2 regions of the Arthrobacter sp. zg-Y1110 genome follow, and region 2 is predicted to be linked to the other one. Evidence: predicted binding sites of a transcription regulator. Region 2 holds the regulator's gene; the other holds the start of a gene.
The links. The regulator Rex, encoded in region 2, represses fermentation and respiration genes when NADH is low (regulators of the CRP and FNR family bind a similar motif). The targets are predictions, from matches to a motif close to CTTGTGAANNNNTTCACAAG.
Positions count from the first base shown of each region.

Region 1: N2K99_RS01650 (queuosine precursor transporter) is a predicted target of Rex. The motif match lies at 9,506-9,525, and genes of this name have one in related genera.

Region 1 covers NZ_CP104272.1:324,879-339,986, forward strand. The annotation lists gene N2K99_RS01620 (DNA-formamidopyrimidine glycosylase family protein) at 39-923, shown strand; gene N2K99_RS01625 (S8 family serine peptidase) at 1,041-4,955, opposite strand; gene N2K99_RS01630 (glycosyltransferase family 2 protein) at 5,247-6,230, shown strand; gene N2K99_RS01635 (polysaccharide pyruvyl transferase family protein) at 6,227-7,744, shown strand; gene thiD (bifunctional hydroxymethylpyrimidine kinase/phosphomethylpyrimidine kinase) at 7,835-8,680, opposite strand; gene N2K99_RS01645 (TetR/AcrR family transcriptional regulator) at 8,810-9,463, opposite strand; gene N2K99_RS01650 (queuosine precursor transporter) at 9,655-10,389, shown strand; gene N2K99_RS01655 (hypothetical protein) at 10,715-10,918, shown strand; gene tgt (tRNA guanosine(34) transglycosylase Tgt) at 10,989-12,263, opposite strand; gene N2K99_RS01665 (FUSC family protein) at 12,458-13,492, shown strand; gene N2K99_RS01670 (DUF6707 family protein) at 13,489-14,355, opposite strand; gene N2K99_RS01675 (NUDIX hydrolase family protein) at 14,428-14,967, opposite strand; gene N2K99_RS01680 (YdeI family protein) at 15,083-15,108, shown strand, end outside.
Region 2 covers NZ_CP104272.1:2,934,577-2,949,684, reverse strand. The annotation lists gene N2K99_RS13790 (Ppx/GppA phosphatase family protein) at 1-678, shown strand, start outside; gene N2K99_RS13785 (sugar phosphate isomerase/epimerase) at 680-1,516, shown strand; gene proC (pyrroline-5-carboxylate reductase) at 1,585-2,430, shown strand; gene N2K99_RS13775 (TrkA family potassium uptake protein) at 3,252-3,920, opposite strand; gene N2K99_RS13770 (TrkH family potassium uptake protein) at 3,913-5,322, opposite strand; gene N2K99_RS13765 (acetoin utilization protein AcuC) at 5,433-6,641, shown strand; gene N2K99_RS13760 (helix-turn-helix transcriptional regulator) at 7,009-7,488, shown strand; gene gdhA (NADP-specific glutamate dehydrogenase) at 7,592-8,932, shown strand; gene N2K99_RS13750 (helix-turn-helix domain-containing protein) at 9,131-9,343, shown strand; gene N2K99_RS13745 (30S ribosomal protein bS22) at 9,553-9,651, shown strand; gene N2K99_RS13740 (HAD family phosphatase) at 9,791-10,603, opposite strand; gene N2K99_RS13735 (glutaredoxin family protein) at 10,670-10,921, shown strand; gene N2K99_RS13730 (redox-sensing transcriptional repressor Rex) at 10,921-11,679, shown strand; gene N2K99_RS13725 (hypothetical protein) at 11,635-12,804, opposite strand; gene N2K99_RS13720 (hypothetical protein) at 13,770-14,489, opposite strand; gene N2K99_RS13715 (YceI family protein) at 14,753-15,108, opposite strand, start outside.

The DNA.
Region 1 (15,108 bases), 900 kb from region 2:
CGCTGGTTCAGGGTTTTGGTTTCGCCTAGGGTGTTGGCATGCCCGAGATGCCTGAAGTGCAGGGACTGGTTGATTACCTGCGGTCAAAGCTGCTCCCGCCCGATGCCCCCGCACTGGTGATCGCCGACGTCGAAGTGCTGTCTATCCCCGTGCTGAAAACCGCTGCGGTGCCGCTGGAGGAGCTCTACGCAGGCCCGGTGTCCGACGTCGAACGCCGGGGAAAGTTCCTGGTGGTCACCGCCGGGGGAGTGCATTTGGTGATGCACCTGGCCAAGGCGGGCTGGCTGCGCTGGTCCGATGCGTTGAAGCCGGGACGGCTGCGACCGGGCCGGGGAGCGATGGCGCTGCGGGTGCGTTTCGCAACGGAGGACGGCTCGGCGCAACCGGGCTTTGACCTCACGGAAGCGGGGACTCGGAAGTCGCTGGCGGTCTACGTTGTCCGGGACGTCGCGGACGTCCCTGGGATTGCCCGGCTGGGGCCGGAAGCGCTCGACGTCGGCCCGGCGGCTTTCGAGGAGCTGGTCGGCTCCCATCACGGCCAGATCAAGGGTCTGCTGCGGGACCAATCAGCCATCGCGGGGATCGGCAATGCCTACAGCGACGAGATTCTGCATGCAGCACATCTGTCTCCGTTTGCCATCGGCGCCAAGCTCGGACCGGGCGAGGTCCAACGGTTGTTCGAAGCGATGGGTGCCGTCCTGGAATCTGCAATCGAGAATGCGTCCGGGCGTCCCGCCGCGGAATTAAAGGACTCCAAGCGGCAGGCCATGCGGGTGCATGCGCGGACCGGTGAGCCCTGCCCGGTGTGCGGGGACACCGTCCGGGAGGTGGCCTTCGCGGATTCCTCCCTGCAGTACTGCCCCACCTGCCAGACCGGCGGCAAGCTGCTGGCGGACCGGAGGATGTCCCGGCTGCTGAAGTAGCTTCGCGGCCGGGCTTCCGGCAGAAAAACAGCGGGCCCCGGATTTCTCCGGGGCCCGCTGTTTTTATGTTGTGCTGTTTATCTTGCCGGTGTGTTTCGGTGCCAGGCCCCTACGGGCTTAGCGGCAACCACCGTTGTTTTCCGTGTAGGTGTCCAGGCGGTGAATGAACGCCGCCATGGCCTCGCGGGAAACGTTCTCACCCGGGTGGTAGCTGCTGTCCGGGTAACCGGTAGACACTCCGGATGCCTTCATCCAGGAGATCTCCCGGTGGAACTGGTCGTTGGTCGGAACGTCCGTGAAGGAAGCCGTGCCCGGAGCCTGGTAGCCCTCGGCGGCGTCGATCCCGCACTTCTCCCCGGCAAACCGGTTCATGAAGGCAGCCATCGCGTCACGCTTGACCGGTGCCACCGGGCGGAAGGTGCCGTCCGGATAACCGGTAGTGATGCCCGATTCGGCCAGCCACGAGATCTCCTTGTAGAACTGCGTGCTCGGCGTGACGTCCGTGAACGGCGACACGTCCGGCGCGTCGTAGTTCGGCGAACCCGCGAGACGGTACAGGAACGCCGCCATTGCATCGCGGTTGATGGAACCGGCCGGACGGTAGGTGCCGTCCTCGTAGCCGGTGGTCAGCCCCTGGTCAGCCATCCAGTTGATGTCCGATTCGAACATGGTGCCCGGAACATCCGGGAACCGCAGCGGAGCAACTTCCACCTGAGTGACCTGGTCCTTGACGCCCTCGGCGTTGTGGTGGTGCAGGAACAGTGCCTTGGCGCCCGTGGTGCTGGCCTGACGGTTGACCGTAAGGGTTGCGCCGTCCTCTTCCGCGTAGACGAAGGCAGCAGGGCTGTTGCTCTGGAACCAAACGGCCGGCTGGCTGAGGTTGAACGGAATCCATGCGGTGGTGTCAACCGGAACCCGCTCGCCGGACTCATCCACGTTGATGGCGTTGGTGGTGGAGATGCGGTACTGGATCGGTTGTGACTTCGTGAGATCCAGGCCAAGGGAACCGGCCGGAATCGGCAGGGTCATCACGTTGGTGTCGAAGACATTGCTGTCGACGTTGCCCACGGTACCGTTCACCGGGTAGGAACCCGGGAGCGGGGTGCCCAGCACGAGCCCTCCGTCCGCATCGACGCCCGTCACCGGAGCAATGCGGAAGACGCTCTGGTCAAGACCCGTGATCCGGGTGGTGACGGCCACGAAGTTGGGTACACCGTCGGAGTTGGTATCCAGCTCGACCAGGATCGTGCTGTTACCGCTGATCGTGGCCCAGTTTTCCCAGGTGCTCAATCCGATGTTCAGGACAGCCGCGTTCAGGTTGGTGCTCCCTGCAGCAGTCAGTGCCGGAACGTTGGACGAAGCACCGACGTTGCGCAGGTCCAGGCCGTAGAGGGAATCCAGCGCAAGATCGCTCCTGCGCGGGCTTTCCTCGCCCAGCACCAGCGGCGTCATCATCGAAACATAAGCCTCGGTGCCTTCGCCCTGGGCCAGTCCGCGACCGGTGAAGGTGACGGACGTAGCCAGGTCTGCCGCGCCGGCAAACGAGATCTTGGAGCTTGCCTGCATGTCGGACGTCGGCTTCGGTGCGGAGTAGACCGGCACCCGCAGGGCCGGCGATCCTTCGCTCGTCAGTTGGATGCGGCCCGATTCTTCGGCGATGTACTGGCGCGCGGTGGCGCCAGTGCCCTGGGTCCGCTCGGCCGCCGGGTCGATCCGCTTTGCCAGCGCGGTGGGATCCGCAATGCTCAGCGTGACCGGGATGGTGGCAGTAGCGTTGGCGGGAACCTGCACGGGTGCAGTGCTGACGCTGATGCTGACGCCGGGCATGTCGGTTGCGGGCAGGTACTCGGGCGTGTACGTCTTCGGTGAATCGCCCTTGTTCTCGACCGTGATGGTGCGCGTGATCTCGACCGGCTCGGCTCCGACTTCCAGGACGCCGAAGTTCATGGACGTCAGGCGCGGGTTGTCTGCGTCGTAGGCCAGGACCTTCGTATTCAGGGCGTCCAGGGCGTCAACGCGTCCGGATCCAACGCGGTTCGGCGCATGGACTACGCCTTCACCGGCGAATACGTCGTGGGTCGCCGTGTTCATGATGATCGACTTGACCTCGTACGGGTTGTAATCCGTCGCGCCCACAACGAGTGCGGCAATACCCGCTACGTTCGGGGCAGCCATCGAGGTGCCGGACTTGATGGAGGCGCCGGTGCCGGTGCCAACCTGGGCGGACTTGATCTGCGTTCCCGGGGCGGCGACGTCGGGCTTGATCACGCCGTTGGAGCCGTGGACGCCGCGCGAGGAGCTGGCGTTCAGGGTGTCCAGCGCGCCGGACTGTCCGGTCACGCTGCCCACCAGCTCGGGAGCGAGCTGAATCTGCAGGGTCCCGGCCTCGGCGGCCGGCCGCAGCTGCTCGCTGGATTCGCGGGTGAACTGGAAGCCGGGGATCGTAGCGTTTCCGGCAATACCGGCCGAGAAGCCGTTCAGGGTGGAGTCAAGGACGACGCCGGCGTAGCCGGCGGCTGCGGCGTTGTTCCAGCGGACGGCCGAACCGCATTCGCGCGTGGCGGAGTTGTCATCCCAGGTCAGCCAGACCCATTTGCCCGCATTGGCGCCCGCGGGTTCCAGTGCGGCGCAGCCGTCGGAGTTGCCGCCCTGCGGCGCCATCACCACGGTGCCCGTCCGAGCGGCCTCGGAAGCGGAGGCGTAGTCGAAGCTGGAGGTGTACTGGCCCTTGCCGGTTCCGGCAGTCGGAGCCAGGACGCGTGCAGCGTCCAGGGTGGTCTGGGACCCGACGCTGTTTGCCACGGTCAGTGCAGTCTCGGCGCTGCCGGGGGAGCCGCCGATATCGTAGATGTCGCCGGAGTTGCCCGAGGACACGACCGAGAGGATGCCCTGGGCCGTGAGCGCATTGACAATGTCGTTTTCGGGATCGTCATAGGCGGGGAAAGCGGAACCCAGGGACATGTTCACAACCTGGGCGCGGTCGCTGAAGTCGCCGTCGTCGTTCGGGTCCAGGACGTAGTCCAGGGCCTGGCCGACAACCTCGGAGGAGCCGACGCAGCCGAAGACACGGACGCTGACGAGCTTGGCGTTCGGTGCGGTGCCCGGGCCGATGCCCATGGCGTTCACCTGGTTGCCGGTGAGCGTGGAGTAGTCCCCGCTGAACGTGGTTCCGTCAGCGTTGGTGCCGTAACCCGCTGCCGTTCCCGCAACGTGGGTGCCGTGGCTCCCGCAGTCCAGGGGGTTGGCGTCCGGGACAGGGATGGGGCTGTACGTGGCGGGGTCGGTGGGATCCGCGTTGTAGGCGTCACCGACGAGGTCCCAGCCGCCGGCGAACTTGGCCGGATCGTAAAGGCCCAAGTTTGCTGCCGGGATAGTGGGCGAAGCCTGCGCCGCCGCAAACGCTTCGGGGGTGCCCGGGCCGCCGAAGTCCGAGTGCGTGTAGTCCAGGCCGGTGTCGAGGACGGCAATGGTGACGCCCTCACCGGTCTGGGACCGCTGCACCCAGGAATCCACGGCACGGACGTCAATATCCCCGCCCTTGTTGTCAAAGGTCTTGGGAACGATGCCGGTGATCTTGACGACGTCGCCGCGTGCTGCCAGCGCCCTGATTGCCTCAGCGTCGCCGTTGATGGCAACACCCGGGATGGTGTTGGTGGTGGTGTAAAGAATGGACGAGGAAGCGGCCTGGGCAACTTCTTCGGCCTTCGTCTCGATGCCGCTGCGGATTTCCTGCACCTGGCCGGACTTGTTCAGCGGTTCGGCGAGTCCTTCGAGTACTTCGACGGGCTGGGTCTGTTCATAGGCGCCTTTGCCGCTGAACTGTACGAAAACCGAGACCGGGCCCTGCTTGGTTTCGAGATCCGGTGAAACCTTGAAATCAGGCGTAACCGTTTCGATTCCCCGAATGGTCGGTTCCTCGTTTGCGGTCCCCTCAGTGGCCGCAGCCGGTGCCCACATGCTGGAGGCGAGGGCAAAGCCTGCGACTGTTGCCAGCGCTGCCTTTCCTGCTCTCCGGTGGTTTGGATTGTTCATACTTCTCCCTCAAAAGAGGCCGCCGGGGCCAGGGACAAGTACGGCAGTGAGTTCCGCAGAGTGACCGAGACCGGCGAACCTGGCAAAATGGATAGGCAGATCCGGTGCCTCAGAATGCAGTGACCCCCAAAGAAGCGACCCCGAACGCTGCAGCACTGCTAGTAGAGTCATCCCTCCGGGGAGGGATGTCAACGGTGTTACCAGTGTTACTGGCGGGTGATTTGTGACGGGTCGGGTGCTTACGCCTTCTTGGTAAGGTGAGCTGAACGTTCGTCCAAAGCTGGGAGCCACGTGGTTTTAGATTCTGCCTCCGTCGGGATTGTTGTCAGGACGCGGAATCGGCCGCTGTTTCTGGCCCGGGCCCTGGAGAATATCTTCGGCCAGAACTTCAGTGATTTCACTGTGGTCGTGGTTAACGACGGCGGCGCCCCGGCCGACGTCGAGCAAGTAGTTTCCGCTGTCCCGGGTGAGTACCGGGAACGTATTACCGTGCTTCACCGGCCTGAGAGCCGAGGCATGGAAGCTGCCTCCAACGCGGGTATCCGGGCCTGCTCAAGTACCTACATTGCCATCCACGACGATGATGACCTGTGGCATCCCGATTTCCTCAAGCGGACCGTGGATTGCCTGGAAAGCACTGCTGCCGCAGGCGTGATGGTCCGGACAAACATCCGCTATGAACAGATGGCCGGCGGAGATATCCGGGAAATCGACTCGGTTCCCTTCTGGCCCGACATGACGCAGGTTTCCCTTGGCGCCATGCTGCGGATCAACCAGGCCGTGCCCATTTCCTTTCTTTACCGGCGGTCCCTGCACGAGGAGCTCGGGTATTACGACGAGAGCCTCGAAGCGGTGGGCGACTGGGAATTCCATCTCCGGGTACTGTCCCGGCACACCCTGGAATTCCTCGACGACGAACCGCTGGCGTTTTGGTGCCAGCGTCCCGATGCATCCGGCGACAGTGCAAACAGCGTAAACAACAAGGCCGACGCGCATCGCCGTTTTGATGCCAAGGTCCGTGACGCCTATCTTCGCGATGATATTTCCCGGCACGGTATGGGAACCCTGCTGCACCTGACCAAGCTGCTGGCCCGGCAGGAAGAACTCCTGGAGGAAAACCGCCGGCGGATGGAGGAGATGGAACACAGATTGAATGAGTCCCTCCTCCGGCTGGAAGATACGGTGGTGCGGCGGACCAGTCTCAGCAGATCGGTCGACCGGATACATTCAGTGGCCGGGCGGATCCGTTCCCTGACCGGCAGGGCGGCGAAGTGACGCGCGTTGCGGTGCTGGCCGACGTCGGACAGCACGTGTACCACGTGGGAGACGAAGCCATGGGGCTCGCGGCTGCTGACGAGCTGACCAGGCGCGGGTTCGACGTCGTCCTGCTGTCCCGGGACCCCGACCAGACGCAGGACGGCTACGGGCATCCCGCCGTATCGACTCTGGAGTTCCCCTGGAGTCCTGCCGAACGTGAGGACTACCTGCGCCGCATCCAGGCGCATCTTGCCGGGGCGTCCTCCTTGCCGGAGTCGGATCCGGCCCTGGCGCTGAGGGAACAGCTGGCGTCAGTGGATGCGGTGCTGATTGCCGGCGGAGGGAACCTGAACTCGCGCTTCGGATGGCTCCTGTACGAGCGTGCCGCGGTGGCAGCGATTGCCCGTAGCCTCGGCAAACCCGTAGTGGTGTCCGGCCAGACACTCGGGCCGGTGCTGACAGCCCGGGATGCCCAGGTCCTGGCCGAAATGCTTCAGGGCGCCCAACTGGTTGGCGTCCGCGAATCCACATCTGCCGGGATCGCCCGGGAACTGGGTGTGGACGCAGTGCAGGGGTTGGATGATGCCTCGTTCCTCGCTGACCCGGCGCTGCCCGACGGCGGCGCCGCCGTCCAGCAGGACGCCGCTCGGCCCGTGCCGCGCTATGAAGCTCCGGCGGGGGACTATGTGGCAGTTACGTTTGCCCCCGGAGGGGATGAAGACTTCCGGAGCGGGCTGGCGGCAGCACTGGATCAGCTGCATGCCAAGACGCAGCTGCCCGCCGTGTTCATCCCGCACATGGGTGTCCCCGGAAACATCGACGCCGACGCCGGCATGCACGCGGAGATCGCGGCCCTGATGGACACGCCTGCAGTCCTGGTGCCGGTCGTGGAGGCCCGTGAGGCTGCCCGGCTGACACGCGGGGCGTCCCTCGTGGTGACCACCCGCTACCACCCGGCGGTGTTTGCGCTTTCTGCCGGTGTTGCCGCCGTGGCGTTGTCCGTGGAGGCCTACTCCGATGCCCGCCTGAGGGGCGCCATGGAGAACTGGGGGATGGACGATTTTGTGCTGTCGCGTCCCGCTCTGCAGGAGGACCTGTTGGATGAGGCGCTGCTGGAAGCATGGGAACGGCGTGCCGAAACAGCGAGCCACCTGAAGGCAGTGCTGGAATTCCGTACCCGCGATGCCGGCATCTGGTGGGACCGGGTGGCTGCCGTCCTGCAGGCCGATACTTCCGCGGCGGCCGTTTCTGCGGCGCCAGGGGCAACCGGCCTGTCGCCGAGTGCCCGGCTGGAGGGCCGCGGGGAGTGGGCGGCCGCGGAGACTGAGCTGCGCCGGCGGTTCTACCCGCAGTCCCTCCTGGCAGCACGCCTGGCGGCAGAGGACGAACGGGTGCAGTCCTTCACTGCTCCTATCTACCGTGCCCTGGAGGAGGAGCGGACAGCGCACCAGCGGCTGGCCGGCAGCAGGACCGTGCAGACCGCTTTGGGGTTGCACAGTTCCTTGTCGAAGTTCCGCCGACACCGCGCCTAAGCCGCAGCCGGTTGCATAGAAAGCGCCGCGCACCTCCGGCTGCCGTCGTGAACGACGGAGGCGGAAGGTGCGCGGCGCTTAGGCCGGAACCTAGAGGGCCGGGCCCTGGCCGGCGTTGCCCTGCCACAGCGCATCAAACGGTGCGTTGGAGGAAACGCGGTTGCGGATACCTTCCGTGACGAAGGCCTTCGCCGTCTTGGCCGCTTCCAGAGGCGTGGCCCCCTTGCCCAGTTCAGCAGTGATGGCCGCAGCGAGGGTGCAACCGGCACCGCTGACAGCTACCTCGCCTACCTTGGGTGCCCGCAGGACCTCCATGGTTTCGCCGTCGTAGAAGACGTCGACGGCGTCGTCGCCTTCCAGTCGGACACCGCCCTTGGCCAGCACTACGGCTCCGCTGGCTTCATGGATGCGGCGGGCTGCTTCCTGCAGGTCTTCCACGGTCTCAATGGAGTCCATGCCGGACAGGGACATCGACTCGAAGTGGTTGGGGGTCACGAAGGTTGCCAGGGGGAGGATCTGGGCCTTGAGCGCCTTGTCGGTATCCAGTGCCGCGCCGGGCTCCTGGCCCTTGCAGATGAGCACCGGGTCCAGCACGAGGTTCTTCCAGTCCTGGGCCTGCAGCGCCTTGGCAACGACGTCGATGGTTGCCGGGGTGCCGAGCATGCCGATCTTAACCGTGTCGAGGTCGTAGGCGGTCGTGATGGCTTCGAGCTGGTCGGTGATGACCTGCGGGTCCACCGGGACAAACCGGTGGTTCCACGAATTGTTGGGATCGAAGGACACAATGCAGGTCAGGGCGGTGATGCCGTAGACGCCGAGTTCCTGGAAGGTCTTCAGGTCGGCCTGGGCGCCGGCGCCGCCGGTGGCTTCGGAACCTGCGATGGTGAGCGTGACGGCCGGAGCTGAGGCCGCAGAAGTGGGTGTGTTTGCAGACATGGGTCCATCTTCCACCCAAAACGGCGGAACCGGCCACCCTTGTAAGACGCGCTGTTACGGCGCGCCGCCGTCGTGCCCCGCCGCCGTCGTGTCCCGGCGCGTTACCGTGCCGGCTCCCGCCGCTGCGGGCTAACCGTCCCGGCGGACGCCTCGGAGCAGGCGGACTACGTCCTCGAGGATGTTCCGGACCACCGGGAGCCGGGACAGGATCACGAGTTTGGCCACCAGCGGGGCCAGATTCGCGGCCAGCCGGTGGGACCTGCGCTGACCGGGGGAGCGGTCATACACCCAGAAGAAGGTGATCCCCATATGCATCAGCCAGAGCAGTTCGGGCAGGTCGCCGCGGATAGCCACGGGCGGCTGCGGCCGGGCGGTCGACACCGCCTGACGGAACATTGCGATGGATTTCCCCCGCCCGACGGCGTCGTCCTCCCTGCGGTTCGGCGACATGGCGTCGCGCAGGAAATGCGTGCCGAAGGCGTGGTACGGCTCCATGGTTGTCAGGCCGGTGGACAGAATAACCGCCAGGTTTTCCCCCAGATTGTGGCCCTCGCGGATCTGCGGCAGCGCAATTGAACGGTGTTCGTCCTGGAGGGACCGGTAAAGCTCGTGGAGGAGGTCATCCTTGGAACGGAAATAGTAGTAGGCGTTGCCTACCGAAACGTTTGCCTCCTGCGCGACGGCGCGCATGGTGGTCTTTTCGTAGCCCTGTGCGGCGAAGAGGCGCAGCGCGGTGTCGATGAGGAGCCGGCGCGTCTGTTCGCTCTTGGCGGTGACGGCCAATGATGCTCCCTTTGCAGTATTTTCAGCGTTTAGTAGACCATTCTTTTGAACGTGTTCAAAATTGGGTGCGCGGCAGGAGCGGACCGGGCATGGCAGAATGGAGGCGGTCCAATAGGGCCGCCCGGGGCAGCGGGCACAGTGCTAATACAGCCGGCGAAAGCCAGGCGAACCACTACCGGAACGGAATTGCCATGGATGCACAGCCACGGGCAGCTGTGAAAACTTCTGCAACTTACGCCTCCCGCGGGAGCTCGCAGTACGACCTGATCCTCACCCTGATGTGCGTGGTCATCGTCATTTCGAATATCGGCGCCACCAAGGGAGTGCAGTTTTCCCTTCCCGGCGGCTGGGAAATCGTCACCGACGGCGGTTTCTTCCTCTTTCCACTCGCGTACATCCTCGGCGATGTGGTCAGCGAGGTTTACGGTTTCAAAGCCGCCCGCCGGGCCATCTTTACCGGCTTTGCGATGGCACTCCTCGCCGTCGCCAGCTTCGCCGTGATCATTGCCCTGCCCGGGTTCACTGATGCCTACGGGCTGGAGAAGCAGGCTGCACTGGAAGTGGCGCTCGGGCCGGTCTGGCAGATTGTCCTTGCGAGCCTGCTGGGGTTCCTGGCCGGCCAGCTGCTGAACTCAATGGTGCTGGTGCGGATGAAGGAGCGGTTCCGCGAGAAGGCACTGGCCGGACGGTTGATGCTATCCACCGGTGTGGGGGAGTTTGCGGACACCCTGATTTTCTGTGCCATTGCGGCACCAGTCATCGGGATTACCGACGCCGGCGGGTTCTTCAATTACGTCCTGTTCGGCTTCCTCTACAAAACGCTCATCGAGTACCTTTTTGTGCCGGTCACCGCCCTGGTCATCCGGGTCATCAAGAAGCGCGAACCCAGCTATGTACCGACTGAGTTGGAGCCCGTGGCGGCGTAGGGCCCGGGGCCGGAGCTGACACGGGCCGGTTAGTACGCGCTTGGGTCAGGCGCCTGCCGCTGCCTGCGCCGCTGGGCAGGCTATTCGCCGGGGTTTCTGCTGCCGGTTTGTACATCCGCTGCCATCTCGGGATTCTGCTGCCGCGCAGAACGGCAGCAAAAGCCACAAACTGGCAGCAGTTTCTCAAACCGGGCGGTTTTGCGGGAGTGTCGGGGATTTTGAGGTGCGGTGATGCTCGTCAGGTCACCGGGCGCAATCCCTGCCCAGGTGTGCAAAGGTGGGGGAACGCCAGCGTTTCACTTCCCCAGTACGGCAGGAGACAAACATGAGCAATCCAGTCCCGAACCCCGGTGCCAAGGCAGTAGATGAAAATCTTGCCGGCACCGCGGAGGAATTCAACGATGAAGTCACCCAGGCGATGATCGACGACGCCCAGGAGAAGGATTCGAGCCCCGGAGACGAAGAACGGGATGCCCAGCCCGCCTTGGAAGAGGATGAATCGACCCAGGCCAAGCCGGACAATTCCTAACAGCCCGGCTCTGCAGAATCCCTGGAGCTCGGCACGTCGCACGCAAGGATTGCTGCGGTAGGTAGAACAACTACTTGCCGCTGTAGTACTTCCCCAGGACCTCTGCCTTGAAGTCGAAGAACGTGCCGTCGTCGATGGACAGCCGGGCATCATCAACGAGCTTCACGGTGAAGCGTTCATTGTGGATGGAAATCAGCGTGTGGCTGACCATCTCGTTGGACTTGAACAGGTGCTGGATGTAGGCACGGGTGTAATGGGTGCAGGTATAGCAGTCGCAGCCCTCCACCAACGGCCCGAAGTCCCGCTTGAACTTGGCATTCGACAGGTTCTTGCGGCCGTACGGCGTGTAGAACGCCGAATTCCTGGCCACCCGGGTGGGAGAAACGCAGTCGAAGGTGTCGGCGCCGTTTTCGATGGCGGTGAAAATGTCATCCGGCTCGGAAATCCCCAACAGGTGGCGGGGCTTATTCTCCGGAAGCTCCTCCGTGCACCACCGGACAATGGTGCCGAGGTTTTCCTTTTCGAACGCCCCGCCCAGTCCGAAGCCGTCAAAGTCCATGGCACCGAGATCCCGGGCTGCCTTACGCCGCAGGTCTTCGTACTGCGCGCCCTGCAGCACGCCGAACAGGGCTTGGTAGGGCTTGTCGGCGCGTTCCTCGGTCAGCCGCTGGTGCTCGGCAAGGCACCGCAGGGCCCAAAGACGGGTCCGTTCCAGCGACATTTCCTGATATCCGCGGGAATTCATGAGCGTGGTCAGCTCATCAAACGCAAACATGATGTCGGCACCGATTTTGTGCTGCACCTGCATCGAGATCTCCGGGCTGAAGCGATGCTTGTCGCCGTTCAGATGGGACTTGAACCAGACGCCGTCGTCGTCAATATGTGCCAGGCGTTCCTTGCCGGGGGCGACGTCGTCGTCCGCCCCGGTGGCGTGCGTGGTGCCGTCGGCATTCATGTTGATGACCTTCTTGAAGCCCGCACCCAGGCTCATGACCTGGAATCCGCCCGAATCGGTGAAGGTGGGGCCGGACCAGTTCATGAACTTCCCCAGGCCGCCGGCTTCATCGAGGATGTCCGGGCCGGGCTGCAGATACAGGTGATAGGCGTTCGCCAGCACGGCCTGTGCACCGAGTTCCGCGACCGACTCGGGGAGCACCGCCTTGACCGTGGCTTTGGTGCCTACCGCGATGAACGCCGGAGTGGCGATCTCGCCGTGCGGCGTGGAGATGGTGCCGGTGCGGCCCTGAAAACCGCCGCCGTTCGCCTCGACGCGCTGTTCGGCCGCTGCAGGGGCGGTTTCGCGCAGGCGCTTACCGAGGGTGAAGGAAAAGGCTGAGGAAGACACCCCTCCATTTTGCCCTACTCCGCGCCGGCCTTCCGCCGGGTGCGGCTGCTGGGAGATGCACCACATTTATGTCTGCCGGCGCTTTGGCGGGGATAGGTTGGATTGGCGGAATTCCACCGGCCATGCAACCGGCCGCCGGAATATCCCCCGCACCCCTCCGATGCCTACGGCACGAAAGGCAGAGGCCACCCGCGTTGACGCACCTGCAGGAAATGTTTCGGATCGCTCCGGCACACAACGACCACCACGCGGCCGTCCGCTGCGCCATTGGAGTGGGAGTGCCGCTTGTCCTGCTGCTTTTCCTGGGGCGGATTGACCTGGCCATTTTCGCCACGTTCGGTGCCTTCACCGGGATCTACGGCCGGAATGAACCGCACCGCCAGCGACTGGGCCATCAGGGCCGCGCCGGGACACTTATGCTGGCCGTCATCCTGGCGGCAGCGCTGTGTGCCCGCCTGGACCTGGATGACTGGGGAATCGTCATCGGCACCACGGCAGTAGCCGGGCTCGGCACCATTGCCACGGGCTTTTGGCGGCTACGCCCAGTCGGCTCGCTGTTCCATATCTTCGCCTTCGCCGCCATATCCTCCGTCCCGAACCATCCTCCGCTCTGGCAGGGGATGCTCACCGCGGTCCTCACGGTGGCCTTCTCCATCCTGCTGGGCCTGTCCGGGATGCTCGTGCAGAAGTACCGCACGGAATGGAAACGACCGGAACGCCTGCCCTTTCCGCCGGCCCGGCGCCGCCTCATCTACATTGACGGGCTGCAGTATGCGGTGGCCGCAGTGGTGGCAGGATCCATCGCGACCCTGCTGGGAATCGGCCACAACTACTGGGCGATGGTCGCGGCGACCGTTCCACTGATCGGCGCGACAGTACGCCACCGGGTCCACCGCGGCCTGCAGCGCATCCTGGGCACGTTCGGCGGCCTGTTGCTGACGGCGCTGATCCTGCTTCCGGGACTGGAGCCCTGGCAGATGGTCCTGGTCATTGCCGTTTGCCAGTTCGGGGCCGAGATGTTCATAGCGCGGCAATACGCGCTGGCGCAGGTGGTGGTCACGCCGCTGGCGCTGGTCAGCACGGAGCTGGCCCACCAGAGCAACCCGATGGAGCTGCTTCGGGACCGCGGCATTGAAACGCTGATCGGCGCCGTCGTCGGCATGGCCGTGGTGCTGGCCGTCCATGTCCGGCAAAAGCAGCTGCAGCAAAAGCAGCGGAAGTCCGCTTAGCCGCGTACGGCAATCAGCTCGGTGCGGATGCGCCGGTCCAGCTCCGCGTCGGACAGCGTCTGCGAACCGCCGTGGGAGCGCAGGTAGAGCAGGGCGTTCAGGCGCAGGATCCGCCATTCCCGTTCGCTGGCCTCCTTACCGGCCTCGGCAGCCCGGTGGATTTCGCGGTCGTACAGGTTGGGTTCGTTCAGCTGGCGCTGCAGCAGCTCGGCAGCGAGCTTGGCCTTCATCGGGTCCGTCTCGGACGTGTCCGCAGCACGCACGGCATGGCTGTACGCTGCCGCGCTCTCGGCGTCGCCCGCCTCATGGGTGATGTGCGCCGCCAGGGCCAAAGCGCCCTGGATCCAGTTCCAACGGCCAAAGTTCCCGTCAAAGGGGAGCCCCGTGATGACGTTGCAGACCTTCAGGGCGTTTTCGGCATCACCGAGATCGATATAGAGAATGTGGGCCAAATCTCGGACATCCTGCAGGTGGCTGCCGGATTTCACGTTCAAACCACGCTCCAGGCGCGCTGCAATCTCCTGGACGGCGGAGTTTTCCGGGTGGGCGGCCGCGGCGTCGGCAATGATTTCGGCCGCGTTGTCTTCCTCCGAAGGCACCTGCCGAACAGCGTCCGACGGCGCGCCTTCGGGAGCCGGAGCCTGTACCCGGACGGCGGATCCGTAGGCCAACCGGAGCGAAGTTCCGTCATCCAATTTAGCGAGCACCAGCGCGGGAACACCGAAATCATCGGCCTCCACCCTGGTTCCGGCTACCGGAGCCAGGGGTTCTGCAGCACCCTCACCCGGGACAAGGATCTGTCCGGGGGCAAGCAGTTCCGCGTTGACCCGGAACGCGTACGTTTCCGGCAGGCTCTCAGACATGGCGATTCCTTCGTGGTTGGACCTCGGCTCCCCAGAACCTCCAGTATATAAAGCTTGTCAGCGGCGCCTTTTTCAGCGACCCCAGCCGGCCGAGGCCAGTGCCTGGCGCAGCAGGTCTCCGCGGCCGCCGGAAAATTCGGCGTAGATCGCGGGGCTGAGTGCTTCGTCCGGAGTCAGCCAGGACAGTTCCAATGCATCCTGGCGGGGATTGCACTCACCGGTCACGGGAATCAGATAGGCAAGCGCCACGGCGTGCTGGCGTTCATCCGTCAGTCCGCTCTGGGAGGGGGAGGGGAAGTACTCGGCGACGGCGAACGGCACCAGGGTTGGCGGCAGCTGCGGCAGCGCCATCGGCCCAAGATCCTTCTCCAGGTTGCGCAGCAGGGCGCCGCGGATGGTTTCGCGGTACAGCACCCGGCCCGAAACGAAGGAACGCACCATCTGTCCTTCCGGCGTCGCCTGCAGCAGCAGTCCAACCTCGGTGACATAGCCCAGCGGGTCACACCGCACGGGCACGGCCTCGACGTAAACCATGGGCAGGCGCTGCCGGGCCTCGTAGAGATCTTCCTCGGAGAGCCAGCCTGGATACGGGTCAGGAGTACGAACGTTCATAGCAGTGTTCTACATCAAAGGTGCCGTGCCAGTCACACGGCACGCTACGCTTCGGCCATCGGCTGAACCGGCCCGGACCCTTTCAGCCCGCCAGATGCATCCCTAGACTTGGGCTATGACACGGGACCTCCCGGAGCTTCT
Region 2 (15,108 bases):
ACTTTCCTCGCCGTCCGCCGTTGGTACGGCTGGGGTGCCGGTTCCATCCTGGACCTGGATATCGGCGGAGGTTCCTTCGAGATGGCACTGGGCCAGGACGAGCTTCCGGAAATCGCCCGGTCCCTGCCGCTCGGTGCCGGTCGGCTGACCCGGGACTGGCTTCCCGAGGATCCGCCCTCGCCCAAAAGCATCAAAAAGCTGCGCAAATACATCCGCGGCATGGTCGGGGAGGCGGCTGAGGAGTTCAGCGCCTTCGGCCGACCGGACCTCGTTGCCGGAACGTCCAAGACCTTCCGGTCGCTGGCGCGCATTGCCGGCGCCGCGCCGTCGGCCGCCGGACCGTTTGTGCCCCGCGTGCTCACGTTGGAGGACCTGTCCCTCTGGACCAAGCGGTTGGGGGCCCTGAGTGCCCGGGACCGTGCCGGACTGGACGGGGTGTCCGCGCTGCGCGCACCGCAGATGCTTGCCGGAGCGCTGGTGGCGCAGGCTGCCATGGAAGCCTTCGATGTGCAGTCCCTGAAGATCTGCCCCTGGGCCCTGCGCGAGGGTTTGATCCTGCGCCGATTCGACACGCTTCGCTTTGAAACAACCGGCGACCTGCCGCGCGGCCCCGCCGAAGGGGAGGAATTCCTCGTGGCTGCAGGGGCGGGTCCTTCGTCCAATGGAAAGCCAAGCTGACATGCCGACGTCTCTCCCGCTGCCCGGACGCGCCGCTATTCCGGTGGCGCTGTCCAGTGCATCCGTGTACCCGCTGTCCGTACATGACACCTTCGCGGTGGCTCATGACCTGGGCTATGACGGTGTGGAAATCATGGTCACCAACAGCCAGGTCAGTCAGGACCCGGACTCCCTTAGGGAGCTGAGCGAGCAGTACCAGCAGCCGATCCTGGCCATCCACGCTCCCACCCTGCTCCTGACGCAGCAGGTCTGGGGTGCGGCTTGGACAAAGATCGAACTGTCCGCGGCGATGGCCGCGGAAGTAGGTGCTTCCACAGTGGTGGCGCACCCGCCGTTCCGGTGGCAGACGGGTTATGCGGAGAACTTCGCCGAAGGCGTGAAGGACATCGCCGAACAATACGGCGTCACCATCGCCGTGGAGAACATGTATCCATGGCGGGTCCGGGGGCGTGAGGCAAAAGCCTACCTGCCGCATTGGAACCCGATCCCCGAGCCGTATGAAAACGTCACCTGGGACTTTTCCCACGCTGCCATCGCCGGTATGGACTCCTTTGAGCAGATCCGTAAACTCGGGGATCGGCTCCGGCACGTCCACCTCACGGACGGAACTCCCAACGGCAAGGATGAGCATCTGCTGCCCGGTGAGGGTACGCAACGGTGCGCCGAGGCGTTGTCCTACCTGGCCGACGGCGGGTTCGACGGCGTGGTGGCCGTGGAAGTCAGCACCCGAAAGGCGCGGGGAGCGGGGGAGCGCGAGGAACAGTTGAAGCAGACCCTGGAATTCGCGCGGGAGCACCTCCGGCCCAAAACAGTCCTGGCCGGGCACGACGCCGGATAGCCGGCCGCCGTCGGCGGTCCGCAACCGGCGTAGAAGCGGCATATTCGCGGCATGACAGAATCGAAGTCATGGAAAGCGCACAGAATCCCCGACTGACATTCCTTGGCTGCGGCTCGATGAACGAAGCCATCCTCGGCGGAATCCTCGCCGGGGGCCTTGCCGCCGAGCAGGTAACCGCCACCGTCCGGCGGGCCGAACGGGCCGAAGAGCTTCGCACGGCCCACGGCATCACCGTCCTTGCGGGCAGCGAGGATCCGGACGCGAACCGGAAAGCGGTCGCCGGAGCCGACCTCGTCATTGTGGGCGTCAAGCCCGTAGGCGTGGCTGACCTGCTGCGCGAAATCGCTGCGGACCTGCCCCGCGGCGCCGTCGTCCTGAGCGTGGCTGCCGCGGTGCCGCTGGCCCTGATGGAGTCGCTGCTGCCGGAAGGCCAGTCCGTTATCCGTGCGATGCCCAACACCCCGTCCCGCCTCGGCCGCGGCGTCACGTCCATCTCCGCAGGCAGTTCCGCCGGTCCGGACGCGATGGACCTGGCCCGCCGCGTGCTGTCCGCCACCGGCACCGTGGTGGAGGTGCCCGAAGAACAAGTCGACGCCGTTTCCGCCGTCAGCGGTTCCGGCCCCGCCTACGCGTTCTACCTGGCCGAGGCCATGGCCCGGGCCGGCGTCGAGCTCGGTCTGGACCCGGACCTCTCGGCCCTGCTGGCCCGCGAAACTGTGGCCGGTGCCGGATACATGCTGGCCGAGCCCGACGCCGATGCTCCGGCCCTGCGCCGAGCCGTCACCAGCCCCAAGGGCACCACGGAAGCGGCCATCCGGACCTTCGACGAGATGAACCTGCCCGGCGTGATCGAGGCCGGCGCCCGTGCGGCAGCGGCTCGGGCCGAAGAGATCACGAAGCAGCTGACTGCTTAGGTCTGCTGGCTGGGCCGGCTGGGTGGCTGGGCCGGCCTTCGGGCCTGGCTCCGGCGGCAACGAAATTCCTACGCTCGCAGAGCTCGCTCGGAATATTAAAGCCGCCTCCGCCAGGCCCTTCGGCCGGACGGGTGCCGCTGCCGCCTCGGCCAGGCCCTGCGGCCGGACGGGTGCCGCTGCCGCCTCTGTCAGGATCCCTTCGGGCGGACGGGTGCCGCTGCCGCCTCTGTCAGGATCCCTTCGGGCGGACGGGTGACGCTGCAAGGCCAGCACTGCGCCCAGGATCCCTTCGGTTTGTCGGGTTCCCTGCGGTTTGTGGCAATCCCTGCGCCGCGCGGCGGAGGGAAGTGCACAAACCGCAGGGTCTTTACACAAACCGCAGGGTTTTGCGTTCGGTCGACAGGCATCACCGGCGCTGTCGGCTGTGCGGGCTGCTCTGATTCCTGCTGGCGCCTATGCCTCGGGTGATTGCACGCATCAGCGAGTCCGGTGCCCGTGCACAGCGGCCCGGGCATCGGAAGCTACGAACCAACTGACCCCGTAGCTCTGACTTGCTCTGCAGGCGACGCTCGTGCAGGTGCTAACCGCCGTAAGGCGTGGCGGAGGCGGCTTTAATATTCCAAGCGAGCTCTGCGAGCGAGGAATTTCGTTGCCGCCGGAGACATGCCTGGAGGCGACCCGCAGGTGCCCTGCCGCCGGAGCCATGCCTGAAGCCGACCCGCAGGTGCCCGCCGCCGGAGCCATGCCTGGAGGCGACCCGCAGGTGCCCCGCCGCCGGAGCCTCCCCTGAAGGCGGCCCGGCAGGCAACAGGAAAACCGACCTACGGCCGGGCCGCAAACCGTTCCAGCAGATCCACGTGCCCGGACACGATCAGGGTGTCGCGGCTGGAGACCTTGGTATCGGGCTGCGCGTAGGTGAAGTCCTCACCGGGGGATTTCACGCCGACCACGGTGACGCCGTACTTCGCCCGCACATTGGACTCGCCCAGGGTGAAGCCCTGCGTCTCCTTCGGCGGGTACATCTTCACGATTGCGAAACCGTCATCGAACTCGATGAAGTCCAGCATGCGGCCCCCGACCAGGTGCGCGGCCCGCCGTCCGGCGTCGGCCTCCGGGTAGATCACGTGGTTCGCCCCGATGCGGGTAAGGATCTTGCCGTGCGCCGGCGTGATGGCCTTGACCCACAGGTGCTCAATGCCCAGGTCCACCAGGTTCACGGTGATCAGCACGCTGGACTCGATCGAGGTGCCCACGCCCACGACGGCGGCGGAGAAGTCCTCGGCGCCCAGCTGCTTGAGTGCCTCGATGTTGGTCGCGTCGGCCTGGACCACGTGCGTCAGCAGGCCGGAAGCCTTCTGGACGAGCGCCGGATCGCGTTCCACGGCCAACACCTCGCGGCCCTGCCGGACAAGCTGCTCGGCGGTGGCGGCACCGAATCGGCCGAGTCCGATGACCAGGACCGGTGCATTGTGGGGAGGTCTGTCAGCCAATGATCGGCCTTTCTTCGGGGTAGTGGTAGAGGGTGCTGCGGTGGCGCACGGCAAGTGCCGCGGCAAGGGTGATGGTGCCGACGCGTCCGGCGAACATAAGCATCGACAGGACGTACTTTCCGGACGGCGGCAGGGCTTCGCTGAGGCCGGTGCTCAGCCCCACCGTGGCGAAGGCGGAAATAACCTCGAAGAGGACCGGCTCCAGGGATTCATTGGTGATGACCAGCAATGCCGACGTGGCCACCGCCACCAGGGTGGCGCCGAGGATGGTCACCGAGATTGCCACCCGCATGGCGCCCTGCGGGATGGTGCGGCCAAAGGCCCGGACGTCGGAGTCGCCCCGGGCCTCGGCCACCACGGCCAGGAACAGGACGGCGATGGTGGTGACCTTGATGCCGCCTGCCGTGGAGGCGGAACCGCCGCCGGCGAACATCAGCATGTCGGTTATGAGCAGGGTGCTGGAATCCAGGTCCGTCATGGAGACCAGGTTGAAGCCGCCGGATCGGGTCATCACCGAGGCGAAGATCGAGTGGATGATCTTGTCCCCCAGGGACAGGTCGCCGATGGTGCGGCTGTTGAACCACTCGAAGGCGCCCCAGATTATCGCGCCGGCCACCAGCAGGATGGAGGACACCAGCACGGTCAGCTTGGTGTGCAGGTTCCATTTGCTGACCCGCGCACGGGTCTGCAGCAGGACCATGATGACCGGAAAGCCCAGCGAGCCGATAAATACACCGAGCATCAGCGGAATCAGGATCCACAGGTCTTCTTCGTACGGCACCAAACCGTCGGAGTGCGGCGTGAAACCGGCGTTGTTGAACGCGGAAATGGAATAGAAGACCGCATGCCAGATTGCCTGGCCGGGGGACTCACCCAGGATCATGAACCGCGGCGCCATGATCAGGGCAAGGGCCAGTTCAATTACGACGGCGGTGCTGAAGACGATGCGCAGCAGGTGGCCCACTTCGCCGAGCCGGCCCGTGTTCATACCTTCCTGGGCCATGAGCTTGCCGCGGACGCCGAGCCGCTTGTTCACGGCCAGTGCCAGCAGCGAGGCCAGGGTCAGGATGCCCAGACCGCCCACCTGGATCGCGATCAGGATCAGCACCTGTCCGAAGGCGGACCAGTAGGTGGCGGTGGAGACCACGGTGAGGCCGGTGACGCAGACGGCCGATACAGCGGTAAAGAAGGCATCGTGCAGCGGGGCGGATTCCCCGCTGCTGGAAGCGGCAGGCAGGCTCAGCAGGGCGGTAAAGAGCAGGATGACCAGGCTGAACACGATAAGCGCCAGCCGCGCCGGCCGGCCGGTGACCAGCCCGCCCACAAACTCGCGGATCCCGGCAACGATGGCGGGACCGCTGTGCTGCTCTTTCTCCAGCAGGGATTGCCGTGGGATTGCCATGGGTGGTCCAGTTCTTTTCCGCGGTGGTTCCGCACAGTAGTAGCACTTATCCGGCAGATGGGCGCGGACACCAATATCAGAGTAGCGCCCGCATCACGTAGCCTGTCTGCATGATCAGTTCCGGGCTAAGCCTTCCCATTATGCCGACGTGCATTGTCTGGGATGAATCCATGCTGGCTTACGACTTCGGCGCAGGCCATCCGATGAGCCCGGCGCGCCTGGACCTGACGGCCCGGCTGGCCCGTGAATTGGGACTTTTCGACCTCGAAGGGGTCTCCATGACCGAGCCGTATGTCGCCTCGGCAGCCGACCTGCTGACCGTCCATGGCTTCGACTACATCAGCGCCGTGCAGGCCGCCGGAGCCGACCCCGCGAACTGCAACACCCTGCTGGGGCTGGGTACCGAGGACACGCCGGTCTTCGCCGGCATGCACGAAGCCAGCGCCCGGTTGGTCGGCGGTTCCCTGGCCGCTGCGGACGCCATCCTGTCCGGCGAGGCGACACACGCGGTCAACTTCGCCGGCGGCATGCATCATGCCGGCTATGAAAAAGCGTCCGGATTCTGCGTCTATAACGACGCCGCGGCCGCCGTCGCGCGGCTCCTTGCCAAGGGTGTGCAGCGGGTGGTGTACATCGACGTCGACGCCCACCACGGCGACGGCACGCAGAACATTTTCTGGGACGATCCCCGCGTTATGACCATCTCGCTGCATGAAAGCGGCCTGACCCTGTTTCCGGGGACGGGTTTCGCCAACGAAACCGGTGGCAAGGCAGCCGAAGGAACCGCGGTCAACATCGCCGTACCGGCACGCACCACCGACGCCGGCTGGCTGCGGGCGTTCCACGCAGTGGTACCCCAGCTGACTGAGGCCTTTGCTCCGGAAGTAATTGTCAGCCAGCACGGCTGTGACAGCCACACGGATGATCCCATGACCAGCCTCCGGGTCAGCGTGGAGGCCCAGCGGCAGGCTGCCCTGACCATCAGCGACCTGGCCGGCCGCCTGTGCGAAGGCCGCTGGATCGCCACCGGCGGAGGCGGCTACAACGTCGCCTCCGTGGTGCCGCGGTCCTGGGCGTTGCTGATGTCAGTGGCTGCCAACGGGCGGGTGCGTCCCGCCACCCCGCTGCCCCCGGCCTGGCGCGAGTACGTGCTGGAAAAGCACGGCGTGAAGTCCGGCGAGACGCTGGGAGACGGGGCGGATATCTGGTGGCGTTCCTGGGAAGTGGGCTACGACCCGAATGACGAGATCGACCGGACCGTGATGGCGACCCGCAAGGAATTGTTCCCGCTGCACGGGCTGGATCCGTGGTTCGACTAGGCGGTTCCTCCGGGATGCTCCCGGCTGAGGGTACGGATAAACTGGCGGGGTCCCGGCCTGGGCCTGCCGGGCAAGCTGTCCGGCACCTTCCACGCGGGCGGGCGGAAGCAGTTCTGGAATATTTCCGGATATGACCGCGCCGTCGTCATCGCACTGGACCCCGCGGAAAAATTTGACCGTCTCGTGATCACGGTTGATGACCCGAACCAGCTGGTGGACATGATCAACAACGCGGTCGGCGTACGGTAAACCAGCAGAACCGCTGGTTCAACCCGCGGCTCCTGCAGTGCAACGAGGCACCGGCCGCAGCGAGCATACGGTGGTCCTCCGGGATGCTCCCGGTCCCATATCCGCTAGGGTAAATGCCATGGTCTTTGACGATGTGTTTGCAGTAATCGCGGAAGGTACGCGGCGTGAAATCCTGGGCGCCCTGCGTACCGGCGACAAGTCCGTAGGGACACTGGTGGAGGAACTCGAGGTCAGCCAGCCCACGGTCTCCAAGCACCTGAAAGTGCTGCGCGAAGCCGGACTCGTCTCCATGCGGGCCGAAGGCCAGCGCCGGTACTACTCGCTGGAAACTGCCCCGCTCGAGGAACTGGTCCTGTGGCTGCGGGCCTTTGACCTCGCGTCGCTGACGGAGTCCCGCCTGGCATCCGTTTCGGCAAGCCACCAACCCGCCACCGCGGCTGCCGCGGCGGCCGGTGCGCTGGTGCCCGGCGCCGCGGAGACCCGCCCGCTGCCGGTGGACGCCGGCGTGCAGAACCTCGGCCGCACCGTGGGACGGGCCGCAGAGCGGGCCGCCGACCTGTTCGGCCAGTTCCCGAAATTCCGCCGCCGCCGGCCCTAGGGACGCGGCCCGCAGGCACTTTGGCCCGCCTTGCATCGCATCCCCGGCATCCGCGGGGCTAGCGTAGTCCTAACCGGGGAATCCAACCTCTAAGGAGCAGCAAATGGAACGTGTACTGACACGCGTACGCGACGACGTCTTCCGTCGCAATCCCGGGGAAACCGAGTTTCACCAAGCCGTCGTGGAAGTCTTCGACTCCCTCGCCCCCGTGCTGCGCAAGCATCCCGAATTTGCCGAGGCCGCGATCCTGCAGCGGATCTGCGAACCCGAACGGCAGATCATCTTCCGGGTGCCCTGGGTGGATGACAAGGGCCAGGTACAGATCAACCGGGGCTTCCGGGTGGAATTCAACTCTGCCCTCGGCCCGTACAAGGGCGGGCTCCGGTTCCACCCCTCCGTGTACCTGGGCATCATCAAGTTCCTCGGTTTCGAACAGATCTTCAAGAACGCACTCACCGGCATGCCGATCGGCGGCGGCAAGGGCGGCTCGGACTTCGACCCGCGGGGAAAGTCCGACGCTGAAGTAATGCGCTTCTGCCAGTCCTTCATGACCGAGCTGTACCGGCACATCGGCGAGTACACGGACGTTCCGGCCGGTGACATCGGCGTCGGCGGCCGCGAGATCGGTTACCTCTTCGGACAGTACAAACGCATCACGAACCGCTACGAATCGGGCGTCCTCACCGGAAAGGGCGTGAGCTGGGGCGGATCCCTGGTCCGTCCCGAGGCCACCGGCTACGGCGCGGTGATGTTTGTCGAGGAGATGCTCAAGACCAAGGGCATGAGCCTGGACGGGCAGCGGGTGATCGTCTCCGGGTCCGGCAATGTCGCCATCAACGCCATAGACAAGGCCCAGATGCTCGGCGCCACGGTGGTGGCCTGCTCTGATTCCGCGGGCTACATAGTTGACGAAAAGGGCATTGACGTTCCGTTGCTGCGGCAGATCAAGGAAACGGAGCGGGGCCGGATCTCGGAATATGCCGAGCGCCGCGGACACTCCGTGAGCTACGTGACGGAGGGTTCCATCTGGAACGCGGGAGCCGGCGTCGCCCTGCCCTGCGCCACCCAGAACGAACTGGACGAAGCAGACGCGCTGGCATTGATCAAGTCCGGAGTCCGGGCCGTGGCCGAGGGCGCGAACATGCCGTGCACTCCGGCCGCCATCACCGCATTCCAAGCCGCCGGGGTACTGTTCGGCCCGGGTAAGGCGGCCAACGCGGGCGGCGTCGCCACCTCCGCGCTGGAGATGCAGCAGAACGCGAGCCGGGACTCCTGGTCCTTCGAGCATACGGAACGCCGGCTCAGCGAAATCATGGTCAACATCCACGAACGGTGCGCCCGGACCGCAGAGGAATACGGTTCGCCCGGCGACTACGTAGTGGGTGCCAACATCAGCGGCTTCGTGAAGGTAGCCGATGCGATGCTGGCCCAGGGCGTGATCTAGGCCGGCTTGCACGGCCCGGGCCCCGTGGCTGCGGAAAGAACTTCCACTATGGTTACTCCTGCCACTACAGTAGGGACCATACGGGGCCATCAGTGACGCACGTCGCAACAGGCCGGTGACGCGATATCCTTCAGCCACAGGTGCTCCCACATGGCTTGCTGTCGGGAGCGGCGGCAATGAGCAAAGGAACGGGACTAAATGGCAGACGAGGGAAACTTCTCGGATGTGCGGTTTCTGACGGTATCGGAAGTTGCCGATGTCATGCGGGTCTCCAAGATGACTGTGTACCGGCTGGTCCATTCCGGCGAGCTGCCGGCCGTCCGTTTCGGCCGGTCCTACCGTGTGCCTGAATCGGCCGTCCAGAAGGTGCTCCGCGACGCCGTTATTGACCGGCGTACAGACACTGCCTAAGCCCTGCCTCGGGTACACCGCTTCACTGAACAGCGCCGGGACGCGCCGTTCCCGGCTGCTGTTCCGGGCTGGCAAATTCCACAGCCCCGAAGCTGTACCCTGTTAAGGAACGTTTTAACCGAAAGCCAGTAACTACCGGCAACCAGCTCCTGTGCCCACGGCAACAGGGGAGGGGAACCGGTGACTCCTAATAAGTTTGTGAGGACTCTGTGGGTTCAGTAATCAAGAAGCGCCGCAAGCGTATGGCCAAGAAGAAGCACCGCAAGCTGCTTCGCAAGACCCGCCACCAGCGTCGCAATAAGAAGTAGGTCCTTCTTAGCGACCGTTGTCAGCTGGCCCCCGCTGCACATGCAGTGCTGGGTCCGCTACGGCAGAGCCCGCCAGTCCCTAGGGATAGGCGGGCTCCGGTTTTTAAGCAGCCGCCGGGCGGTCAGCTCTGCTGGGCTGTCAGCGGGCCCGCACCCAGGAGAACCCCCGCCACAGTCCGTACGTCGCCCCGGCAACGGTCGCCGACTTCAGGCCCAGCGTTGCTGCCCTCCGGCCTGACCGGAAGTCGTACACGGGCCAGTTGCGCTCACGGGCATGACGGCGCAGGCGTGCGTCCGGATTGATCGCCACCGGATGCCCCACCAGGCTCAGCAGCGGAACGTCGTTGTAGGAATCGCTGTACGCCCAGCAGCTTTGCAGATCCAGGCCTTCCTTCTCGGCCAGCGCCCGGACACCGGCAGCCTTGGCTGGCCCATGCAGGAACTCACCCACCAGGCGTCCGGTGTACATGCCGTCGGTGACCTCGCTGACAGTGCCGAGGGCACCGGTGAGGTCGAGCCGGCTGGCGATGACCGAAGCAACTTCGATGGGCGTTCCGGTGACCAGCCAAACCGGCCGGCCGGACTTCATATGCTGCTGGGTCAGGGCCCGGGTGCCGGGCCAGATCTTGGAGACAATCATTTCGTCGTAGACCTCTTCGCCCAGCGTGCGCACATCCTCCGAAGAGAGACCAACGGCGAAGGCCAAGGCGGCGTCGCGGACAGAGTGGACGTCCTTGAGGTTTTCACCCTGGAGCATGAACCTCAGCTGCTTGCTCGCGAACCCGGCTGCTTCACGGATCGTGAAGACTTTCCGCTGGTACATTTTCCGGCCCACGTGGAACAGGCTGGCACCGCGCATGAGCGTATTGTCGACGTCGAAAAAGGCGGCTTCGCCAGGTTTGCCCGCGGCGTCTGTGGTTCCGGTGGCTCGGACTACAGTGGCTCGGGGCATGGTCCGAGTCTACGCAAAACCCGGCCTGAGCGCGGAAATCCGACGTATTGGGGCTATTTTGGACATATGAGTGAATCCGTCGGACCGGAAGTCGTCCTCCTTACCCGACCGGGCTGCCATTTGTGCGAAGACGCCCGCCTGGTGCTCCGGCGCGTGGGGGAGGACCTTGGCATTCCCTGGCAGGAACGCAGCGCCGAGGATGACCCGGAACTCGCCGTCCGCTTCGGCGAGGAGATCCCGGTGTTGTTCATCGACGGCGTCCAACGGGACTTCTGGAAAATCGACGAAACACGGCTGCGGCGTCTGCTGGGGGCGTGATGACACCCGAGGAAGTCCGGTCGGAACGATCCGCCCTGGAGGGCGGAACGGCCAACAGCGGCGAGGCGGCCCGACCATCGTCGGCCGGTGCGGGTGCAGGACGGCACATACCGCCGGCGTCGCTGGCGCGGTTGACTATCTACTTGAGGGCGCTGTCCGTCATGCTCGCCGACGGGATAGAACGTGTGTCCTCTGAAGAGCTGGCCGAAGCGGCCGGAGTTAACTCGCCCAAGCTGCGCAAGGACCTGTCCTATCTGGGGTCCTACGGGACCCGCGGCGTTGGATATGACGTCCCGTATCTCAGCGGACAGATTTCCGCCGCGCTTGGCCTGACATTGAATTGGCGGGTAGCCATAGTAGGAGCCGGCAACCTCGGCCGTGCCTTGGCAGGCTATCCCGGGTTCGGCTCAAGGGGCTTCGAGGTTGTGGCACTGTTCGACGCCGACCCGATGGTTATCGGCCAGGAGGTGGGCTGGCTAAGGATCAGCCCGGTGGACTCGCTTGAAGCAGTGCTCGCGAAGACGGAGGCGAACATGGCGGTGCTTTCGGTGCCCGCCGAGGTTGCCCAGGATCTATGCGACCGCCTCGTGGAGTCCGGCATTACCAGCATCCTCAGCTTTGCTCCCGTAGTGCTGCAGGCGCCCGAAGATGTCCAGATCCGCAAAGTGGACATGGCGACCGAACTGCAGATCCTTGCCTACCACGCACAGCGTTCACAGGTTTCGCAGATCGCCGCCCGGGCCCGCCTGGCGCGCTAGGACCGGTTCCGACGGCAGGGGTTCCGCCTGGCCTCCTAGGTGTTGGTGCGGCTTTGTTTGGTGCCGTTGCGGCGCGAACGGCTCAGCCGAGAGTACCCGCGGGCGGAACCACGGAGCTGCTCCCTTGGTGAAGGTGATCACGGCTCCTGCGACGCCCAGGGCTGCCGCGAGAGACTGGGTGCCGGTTCCTGCGTTCGTCGCGTAGAACAGTGCCGTGCCCGCAAGGACCGCGGTGGCTATCCGCGCCCAGCGGTGCCGGTCCCGAACGGCAACCGCAAGCAGGAGGGCGGATCCCAGGATCACCAGGGCATAGGCGAGCTCTACCGCCGCCTGCGTCCTGGCATAGTGGGTGCCGGTCACTCCGTACCGCTCGAGGAGGGCAATGGCGGGCGGCAGCGAATCCGGTATGGGCATCCGCGAAACGGTTGTAATGGTGCCCCACAGATTGAGCAGGCCGGCACCTGAAATCAGCGCGAATGCGGCGGCAATGGCAGGAACCGGGTTGCCGGTGTTCGCCGGCAGGTGGCGCTGTACGGCCCGCACCACCACGGCTATCGCGTGCGCTGTGGTGCGGGCTGCAACGGCTATGGCATGTGCAACGGTGCGGGCTACCACCGAGGTGGCGTGTGCGACGGCGCGGGCACCGACGGCTGTGGCGTGCGCTGTGGTGCGGGCTGCAACGGCTATGGCATGTGCAACGGTGTGGGCTACCACCGAGGCGGCGTGTGCGACGGCGCGGGCACCGACGGCTGTGGCGTGCCCTGTTGTGCGGGCGCCTACGGCCGTGACGTGTGCTGTGGTTCGTGCGCCTACGGCCGTGGCGTGTGCTGTGGTGCGGGCGGCCGTCGAAACGGCGTCGGCGACGGCGCGGGCGCCTACGGCTGTGGCGTGCGCTGTTGTCCGGGCGGCAACGGAGATGGCATTTCCGATGGTGCGGACTGCGACGGCAACGGCGTGGGCCGTGGTGCGGGCGGCCATCGAAACGGCGTGGGCCGTGGTGCGGGCGGCCATCGAAACGGCGTGGGCCGTGGTGCGGGCGGCCATCGAAACGGCGTGGGCCGTGGCGCGGGCCGCCACCGACACCGCATGGGCGGCAGCGCGCGCCCCGGCGACAGTCGAGTGCACCGCGGATTGAATCGCCGCCGATGCGGCGTGTGCAGCGGAAAGTATCCAGTTCCAGACGGCATGGGCCGCGGCTTGGAGCCATGCCGAGGCGGCACGGGCTCCGGCGCCAACTCGGTTGGCCCCGGACTGGACCGCAGCGCTGGTGGCATGGGCGCCGGCTTGAACCTGAATGGATGTTGCATGCGCCCCGGCATGGACTCCGGCAGAAGTTGCCTGGGCCCCGGCTTGAACCCGCAGCGAAACGGCGTGTGCTCCGGCGCGGACCCGGACAACCCCTGTATGGACGCCGGCAGAAGTAGCCCGGGCTCCCGCCCGGGCTTGATTGGAGGTGGCATGCGCCGCGGCTTGGACATGATTGGATGCGCTGCGTGCCAAGCTGCGGAGCCAGGAGTAAGTTCCCTGCACCCCGGTGCGGAGCCAGGCGGCGGTTCCTCCCGCCCCGACGCGAAGCCAGGCAGATATACCCCGCAGTCCTGCACCCAACCACGTAAAGGTGCCATGAAGGCCGCTGCCAATCCAGGCGATGACGCCCTGGAACCCTGCCCGGAGCCAGACGTAGAGGGCGTGGCCGCTGCCGTTCTCCCCGATCCCTGAGGGTGAGCCGGGTTCAGGGGAGGTAGGTTCCTCCCGTTTCCCGGATCCGCTGCCGGGGCCTGCCGGGGAGCCCCCGGATACCGTCGGGGGATGGAGCGGTACTTCCGGGATGAAGATGTTGGGCCCTGCATACTCCGGAGAATCGGCTGCCCGGTTGCGCAGGGGAATACGGGTTTTTTGTTGCTGCGGGTTAGGAAGCAGAGCTGCCATGGTCCTCCCCTTCACGGCGGAACTCCGGGGCCGTTGCGTAGCAACTCGCCGCCGGAAGAGAACACAACGCTACGCGGGCACGGTCGGCGTGTGACCCCTCCACTGCGAAACCCGATCCGGCAAGGGAGAAGTCCCGCCGAAACCGACGGGACTGTGCGAACTCAGTAGGGGTACAGCGGAGCCTTGCGGAAGTACGGGGTGGACGGCCGCAGATACAGCATCACGATCCCGGCAATTCCCAGCAGGCTGGAGGCCAGCGAAATCAGGCTTAGTGGTGAGGTGAAGTAAGCGCCCAGCATGGTGAAGATGCCGATTAAGGAGAAGGCGGCAAACACGGTGCCCAGAATGCGGGCCCAGTTTTTTCCCCTCCGTACAAAGAACGCGATCAGCACGTAGATTGCAAAGCCGATCAGGGCCACGACGATGCCAAAGGAAATGAGGAAGGAGCTCACGCCTTCTTCGTCCAAACCGGTTTCGGCGAACGCCTCCTGCTCCTGGGAAGTCATGATCGACGGCAGGCTGAAGGAGGTGATGACGTTGTTGATGAGGCTCAGCACGCCGGCAGCAAGGATCAACCACGATCCGATGATGACCTCGCGCGGGGCAGGTCCCTTAGCCGGTTTTACCGGCGGTGCATAGGAGTAGGGCTGGGCGTAGCCGGAGGGCTGGGGGTAGCCGGAGGGGACGGACTTGTCGTAGGGGCCGCCTGGAGCATACTGACCGTACTGCGGCTCCGGACGGGATCCGGGACCGGTTCCGGGAACAGTAAATCCATCGGGATTCGCAGCGCCGCCTGCACCCTCGGGGCTGGTTGTGCCGTCAGGATTGGTCGGGTGGTTGGGCTCGCGCCCTGGCTCGGGAGTGTTCTCTGGTGTGCTCATGTCCGCCTGCTTGCTGGTTGGTGTCTCGAAGCGGCTGGACGAAGGTGCCGTCGGCGTGGCCGGGGCGCCCCCGCAGCCAAACATCCAGCGTATCGCGGTGGGTCCGGGACGGTCAGGGGTCCCGGAAAGATGGTCCCCGAAAACAGTCCCGGAAAGACGGCCCCGGAGTACAGCCCCGAGGACAGTCCCGGAAAACAGCCCCAAAAAAACGGCCCCGGACCAATGGGTCCGGGGCCGCCCTGTGGGGGGGGGGGAATGGGGGGCTAGGCTGCTACGAAGGCTGCGTCAACGTTGATGGTGACCTTGTCGCCCACCAGGACGCCGCCGGTTTCCAGTGCCGCGTTCCAGGTCAGGTCAAAATCCTTGCGGCTGATAACCGTGCTGGCGGAGAAGCCGGAGCGGGTGGCGCCGAAGGGATCCACGGCCACACCGTTGAACTCCGTGTCCATGACGACGGAGTGGGTGATGCCCTTGATCGTCAGGTCGCCTGTGATCTTGTAGGTGGAACCGGCGCCTTCAATTCCGGTCGCAGTGAACGTCAGCTCCGGGAACTGCTCGACGTCGAAGAAGTCCGCGCTCTTGACGTGGGCGTCACGATTGGCGTCGTTGGAGTTGAAGG